Linked DNA regions of Desulfatibacillum aliphaticivorans DSM 15576. Each later gene encodes a partner of the first gene's protein in a complex. Links are inferred from orthologs where the notes say so. Each region holds a gene or a part of one and is shown on either strand. Other genes may lie near its edges.

The links.
Region 2: the proteins of secY (region 1) and secA are in contact, whole or in part, in a crystal structure (PDB 3DIN), measured with the Thermotoga maritima proteins. The link is inferred for Desulfatibacillum aliphaticivorans DSM 15576 from one-to-one orthologs. Residues at the interface, in WP_004081795.1 of Thermotoga maritima: Glu108, Gly109, Glu110, Glu111, Ala236, Glu237, Arg238, Arg239, Ile240, Thr241, Ile242, Gln243, Tyr244, Ala245, Arg246, Arg247, Val248, Thr249, Gly250, Arg251, Arg252, Val253, Tyr254, Gly256, Ala257, Ser258, Thr259, Tyr260, Leu261, Pro262; in WP_004082002.1 of Thermotoga maritima: Glu261, Ala262, Arg263, Lys300, Ala301, Arg302, Thr303, Ile304, Ile305, Leu323, Tyr324, Asp325, Pro326, Val329, Ser330, Tyr333, Ile336, Lys340, Phe345, Val349, Glu363, Phe364, Tyr374, Ser375, Gly376, Gly377, Glu393, Ile395, Thr482, Ser483.

What each region holds. Positions count from the first base shown.
Region 1 is NZ_AUCT01000030.1:71,557-74,800, reverse strand. The notes cover bases 322-3,244. They hold secY (preprotein translocase subunit SecY), read left to right. Parts: upstream 322-1,090; coding sequence 1,091-2,398; downstream 2,399-3,244. Other genes in these bases: infA (translation initiation factor IF-1), read left to right, coding at 3,164-3,244; map (type I methionyl aminopeptidase), read left to right, coding at 2,406-3,164; rplO (50S ribosomal protein L15), read left to right, coding at 647-1,087; rpmD (50S ribosomal protein L30), read left to right, coding at 462-641; rpsE (30S ribosomal protein S5), read left to right, coding at 322-431. Also shown: more of rpsE, read left to right, coding at 1-321. UniProt on the Escherichia coli protein: The central subunit of the protein translocation channel SecYEG. Consists of two halves formed by TMs 1-5 and 6-10.
Region 2 is NZ_AUCT01000007.1:32,422-35,832, reverse strand. The notes cover bases 190-3,279. They hold secA (preprotein translocase subunit SecA), read left to right. Parts: upstream 190-516; coding sequence 517-3,042; downstream 3,043-3,279. Other genes in these bases: fusA (elongation factor G), read right to left, coding at 3,122-3,279. Also shown: G491_RS0107640 (REP-associated tyrosine transposase), read left to right, coding at 1-66; more of fusA, read right to left, coding at 3,280-3,411. UniProt on the Escherichia coli protein: Required for protein export, interacts with the SecYEG preprotein conducting channel.

The DNA.
Region 1 (3,244 bases):
TCGTCAAGGGCGGCCGCCGCTTCTCCTTCTCCGCCGTGGTCGTGGTGGGAGATGGCGAAGGCAGAGTGGGCAGCGGCCTGGGCAAGGCCGGGGAAGTTCCCGAAGCCATCCGTAAGGGCGTGGAAGCAGCAAAGCGCTCCATGGTTCGGATTCCCGTGGTCAACCAGACCATCCCCTTTGAGGTCGTTGGACGCTTCGGAGCCGGCAAGGTGCTCCTGAAGCCTGCCAGGCCCGGTACAGGCGTGATCGCCGGCGGCGCCGTGCGCGCTGTGTTGGAAGCGGTCGGCATCGGTAACATCCTTACCAAGTGCCAGGGCTCCCACAACCCGCACAACGTGGTGAAGGCTACGATTGAAGGCCTGAAATCTCTGGAAACCCGGGAGGCCGTGGCAGCCCGGCGGGGCGTGAGTCCTGAAACTCTGATGCCCTAATCAGGCCTTAGCAAGGACAAGGGAAGAACGATGAAGCAGAAAATCAAGGTGACGCTGGTCAAGAGTATGATAGCCAGACCCGAAAAGCACCGGAAAGTCCTGCGCGGCATGGGTCTCACCAAATTGAATAAAACCGTGGAACTGGAAGACACTCCGTGCATTCGCGGCATGATCCACAAAGTTTCGCATCTGGTTTCAGTTAAGGAGTAGCAGGCATGAAGCTCAACGAACTCTCCCCCCCAAAGGGGGCGCGGACAGCAAGAAAACGCAAGGGCCGCGGCCCTGGATCCGGCCTGGGAAAAACCGCAGGCAAGGGACACAAAGGCCAGAAAGCCCGTTCCGGCGGCGGTGTGCGTCCAGGTTTTGAAGGCGGCCAGATGCCAGTGCATCGCCGGCTGCCCAAACGTGGGTTTTGCAACATATTCGCCAAAAAAATCGCTGCGGTCAACGTTCGCGATTTGGCCCGTTTTGAAGCCGACTCTGTGGTGGACGCCGCCGCATTAAGAGAGGCCAGGCTGATTTCCGGCAAGGTGGACGGCGTCAAGATCCTGGGACATGGCGAAATCACCCAGGCCCTGACCGTCAAAGCGGACCAATGGAGCGAGTCGGCCAAAGAAAAAATCGAAAAGGCCGGCGGGAAGATCGAGGCAGCTTAAATTATGGTAGGCGGTGGTTTTCAGAACATTTTCAAGATCCCGGAGTTAAAGCGCCGCGTATTGATTACAGCAGGCCTTTTGGCTGTGTATCGCATCGGCGTACATATACCTACTCCCGGAGTGGACGGCAACGCGTTGGCGGCTTTTTTCGCTGCGCATCAGGACACCATTCTCGGGCTCTTTGACATGTTTTCCGGCGGGGCGCTTGAACGGTTGTCCGTTTTCGCCCTCGGCATTATGCCTTACATCAGCGCGTCCATTATTCTCCAACTCCTCACGGTGGTCATTCCGCATTTGGAAAGGCTGTCCAAGGAAGGGGATGCAGGACGCAAGAAGATCACCCAGTACACCCGTTACGGGACGGTGCTCCTATCCATTATTCAGGGCTTCGGCATTGCCGTGGGCCTGGAGCAAATGGCCAGCTCCGCTGGGGAGATCGTGCCTGTCGGCGGATGGAGCTTCCGGATCATGACCGTGATCACCCTCACCGCTGGCACCGCCTTTATCATGTGGCTGGGTGAGACCATCACGGAGCGCGGCATAGGAAACGGCATCTCGCTGATTATCTTCGCGGGCATCGTGGCCAGAGGCCCGGCAGCCGTATCCAAGACCATCACCCTGATCGGCGCCGGCACCTTGGGCGTCTTCACGGTCGCGGGCCTGGCGATTTTTATGGTTGCGGTCATCGGGTTGATTATCTTTGTGGAAACGGCCCAAAGACGAATACCCGTGCAGTACGCCAAACGGGTTGTGGGGCGCAGGCAGTACGGCGGACAGAAAACCCACTTGCCGCTCAAGATCAACCAGAGCGGCGTTATTCCGCCCATCTTCGCCTCGTCGCTCATGATGTTTCCGGCCACCATCGCCCAGTTTTCGGGAATCGAAGCCCTCAACAAGTTTGCTGAGTGGCTCACCCCCGGAACCGGCATTTGGGAAATTCCCTATGTGGCCTTTATCTTCTTTTTCTGCTATTTCTATACGGCTGTCACCTTTAATCCGGTGGACGTGGCGGATAACTTGAAGAAATACGGCGGGTACATTCCGGGCGTGCGACCTGGAAAAAGGACTGCCGATTACATTGACAAAGTCCTGACCCGCATTACCCTTGGCGGGGCCATCTATGTGTCGGCCGTGTGCGTCATGCCCACAGCTTTGATGGTAATGTTCAAGGTTCCCTTTTATTTCGGCGGCACCGCTCTGCTTATCGTGGTAGGCGTGGCCCTGGATACCATCGCCCAGATGGAATCCCACATGATCACACGGCATTATGAGGGCTTTCTCAAGAAGGGCGGAAAAACGCGGGGACGATAGCTGAATTATGTTTGTTCTTAAGTCTCGCAGGGAGATTGAACTGATAAGGAACGCCAACCAGATTGTTGGCACAGTGTTGAAAAAACTGGCGTCCATGGTCAAACCGGGTGTCACCACCCTTGAACTGGACGCTTTAGCCAGGAAGATGTGTAAGGACTTCGATTGCAAGCCCGCCTTCCTGGGATACAGGGGGTTTCCATTCGCCCTGTGCGCCTCCGTGAACGAACAGGTGGTTCACGGATTTCCTTCTGACCGCCAACTCAAGGAAGGGGACATCCTTTCCATGGATTTTGGAGTCAGGAAGGAAGGCTATTTCGGCGATTCGGCCGTTACGGTGGCTGTGGGTTCCATTAGCCGGGACGCGCAGCAACTTATGGATGTGACCGAACAATCCCTCTACGCCGGAATAGATCAGGCCCGGCCTGGAAATCGCGTCTCGGACATTTCTGCGGCTGTGCAGAAATGCGTTGAGGCGGCGGGTTTCTCGGTCGTCCGCAGTTTTGTGGGGCACGGCATAGGAAAAGAGTTGCATGAAGAACCCCAAGTGCCTAACTTCGGCGCCCCCGGCCGAGGTCCTCGTTTGAAGGCTGGCATGACCATAGCCATAGAGCCCATGGTGAATGCCGGAAGGTACGAGGTGGATGTTTTGGATGATGGTTGGACCGCGGTGACAAGGGACGGGACCTTGTCTGCCCATTTTGAGCATACAATTGCTATTTTGGAAGACGGTCCGGTGATTTTGAGCGCCGTAGACGGGAGCGAGTAATGGCCAAGGAAGATGCCATTGAGGTTCAAGGGACGGTAGTGGAAACGCTGCCCAACGCCATGTTCAAGGTGGAATTGGAA
Region 2 (3,411 bases), on another replicon or contig:
ATTTATGCCGAAACATGGGGAGCGAAAATGGAAGACAGGGATGATTGGGGTGATATTGAAGAATAGTTTTTTTTGCCCAATGCTAAAATGGGCGTCGTCACAATTTGTCGGGTCGCTCCGCATCAAGGCATAGGAAATTCGTGCACAGCGACCCGACATTTTAAATCCCCTCTACAATTCAGAACTGTTTTTCTTTTATTTATACGCGCATTTTCACGGCTTTCCTGATTGCCGAACCCATAAACCATGCTTATAGTTTGGTATTGCATACGGAATAGGAAGGAGAATCCCGCCCGAACCAAGTTTTACCGTATGCAGTTGTTAAATTTGGATTTTCAAGCCAAACAAGGGCTTGTGCAGGAGCAATGGTTTTGCTATACCCCCAATACGCACTCGCACACTGGCGGCGCCATGCCAATCTTCCAAAGGAAAAGGCGTCCACGGCTTTCAGCCCATCCGGTTTTACGAGCATAACCTGTTAAGTCAATACGTGTATTCTGAAAGGCGAAATTTTCAATGATAGGCGAAACCCTAGCAAAAATTTTCGGCACCAAAAATTCCCGGGTTATTAAATCTTTCCATCCCACAGTCAATCAGATAAATGAGCTTGAGCCCAAATACCAAGCCATGAGCGACGACGAGTTGCGGGCTCAGACGGAAGTGTTCAAAAAGCTGTTGGCGGACGGCAAGCCCCTTGACGACATCCTGTGCGACGCTTTTGCAGCGGTTCGCGAAGCCTCCATCCGCACCCTGGAAATGCGGCATTTTGACGTTCAGCTCATAGGCGGCATGGTCTTGCATCAGGGAAACATTGCGGAAATGAAAACAGGCGAGGGCAAGACCCTGGTGGCCACGCTGCCCGCTTATCTGAATGCATTGACCGGCCGCGGCGTGCATGTGGTTACGGTGAACGATTACCTGGCCACGCGCGACACCGAATGGATGGGGCAGATCTACCGTTTTCTGGGCATGACTGTGGGAACTATCGTGCACGGCCTGGATGATGATGAACGCCAGGAAGCCTATGCCGCAGACATCACGTACGGCACCAACAATGAGTTCGGCTTTGATTATCTGCGCGACAACATGAAGTATTCCCGGGGGCATTTCGTACAAAGGGACCACCACTTCGCCATCGTGGACGAAGTGGACAGCATCCTGATTGACGAAGCCAGAACGCCTTTGATCATTTCCGGCCCTGCGGAAAAATCCACCCAGTTGTACTATCAGGTGGACGTGGTCATCCCCCGGCTCAGGGAGGAGGATCATTATACCATCGACGAAAAGGCCCGCACCGTGGCACTGACGGAAGAGGGCGTCAAAGTGGTCGAAGGGGGCCTTGGTGTGGACAACCTGTACGACCACAAAAACATGGAAATGCTGCACCATGTCAACCAGGCCCTGAAGGCCCACACCCTTTTTAAAAGGGATGTGGACTACATCGTCAAGCAGGGCGAGGTCATCATCGTGGACGAGTTCACGGGCCGCCTTATGCCCGGCAGGCGCTACAGCGACGGCCTGCATCAGGCTCTGGAAGCCAAGGAAAAGGTCAAAATCGAAAACGAAAACCAGACCCTGGCGTCCATCACCTTTCAGAATTATTTCCGCATGTACGAAAAACTTTCGGGCATGACCGGTACGGCGGACACGGAAGCCCCCGAATTTAAAAAGATTTACAACCTTGATGTTGTGGTTATCCCCACCAACATGCCCATGATCCGAAAGGATTACCCGGACGTCATTTATCGTTCCAAGCAGGAGAAGTACGAAGCTGTCATCAACGAAATCCAGGAGTTGCATCGCTCCGGCCAGCCGGTTTTGGTGGGCACTATCTCCATTGACGACTCGGAAACCCTGGCGAAAATGCTAAAAAAGCGGGGCGTTCCCCACAACGTATTGAACGCCAAGAACCATGAAGGCGAAGCGCAGATCGTGGCCAACGCAGGGCAGGCGGGCTCCGTCACCATTTCCACCAATATGGCCGGCCGCGGTACGGACATCAAGCTGGGCGAGGGCGTCAAGGAATTGGGCGGCCTCCATATTCTCGGTACGGAAAGGCACGAAAGCCGCCGGATCGACAACCAGCTTCGCGGCCGCTCCGGCCGTCAGGGCGACCCGGGCTCCTCCCGTTTTTATTTGTCCATGGACGACGATCTGCTGCGTATTTTCGGCGGGGAGCGCATGTCCAAGATCATGGACACCTTGGGCATGCAGGAAGGCGAACCCATTGAGGCCAAGATTCTCTCCCGGGGCATTGAAAACGCCCAGGCCAAGGTGGAAGCCCACAACTTTGAAGGCCGTAAGCATATCTTGGAATACGACGACGTCATGAACCAGCAGCGCGAGGTGATCTACCGCCAGCGCCGGGAAATACTCAGCGGAGAAAGCCTGCGCCCCAATATCGAAGCTATGATCGAAGATCTGACCGAGGGCATTGCCGCTGTCCACGCAGACGACCGGACTCACGCCAAAGACTGGGACTGGGAAGCCATCAACGACGATATGTACGCCCAGTTCGGCATTCGCGTTCAAGTCGACGACGAAATCAAGGACAAAATCAAGTCCCAGGAACTTGGCGACATCCTGTACCAGACGGCCATTGAGGTCTACGACGCCAAGGAGAAGTCCATCGGCTCCGACCAGTGGCGAAACCTGGAGGAGTACGTCATGCTCCGGACCGTGGACTCCCTGTGGAAGGACCATTTGCTTTCCATGGACCACCTGCGGGAAGGCATCGGCCTCCGGAGTTACGCTCAGCAACAGCCCTTGATCGTTTATAAGAAAGAGGGCTTTGAAATGTTCCAGGAGATGATCGATAAAATCCAGGAGGAAGTGGTCAAGCTGCTTTTCTTCGTGCGCTTTGAGGAAGAGCCGGAAAAGATTGAAGAGATCAAGCCTAAGGAACAGGAAATGACCTTCTCCCACGGCGGCGATCAGGCTGTGAAGAAGAAGCCGGTCCAGCGCAAGGACGACAAAGTCGGCAGGAACTCGCCTTGCCCTTGCGGCAGCGGGAAGAAATACAAGAAATGCTGCGGCGCGTAGATATTCATCTATAAAAGCAAAAAGGGGAAGCCTCCAAGCGAAGGCTTCCCCTTTTTTAGTCTCTATGGAATGAAAGGAATTATTCTTCCTTTTCCGCGGCCGCCGCCTCAATGATCTTCTGGGCGAGCTGAGCAGGCACTTCGTCGTAATGAGAGAATTCCATGGTGTACATGCCGCGGCCGCCGGTCATGGAATTGAGGTCCGGGGCGTAGGTCAGGATTTCGGAAAGCGGCACGTGGGCTTCCACCACCTGGTTTTTGCCCTTGGAGTCCATGCCGAGCACGCGGCCCCTGCGGGAGTTCAAGTCGCCCATGATATCGCCGGTGAAGTCGTCCGGTGCGATAACTGCGATTTTGTATACGGGCTCCA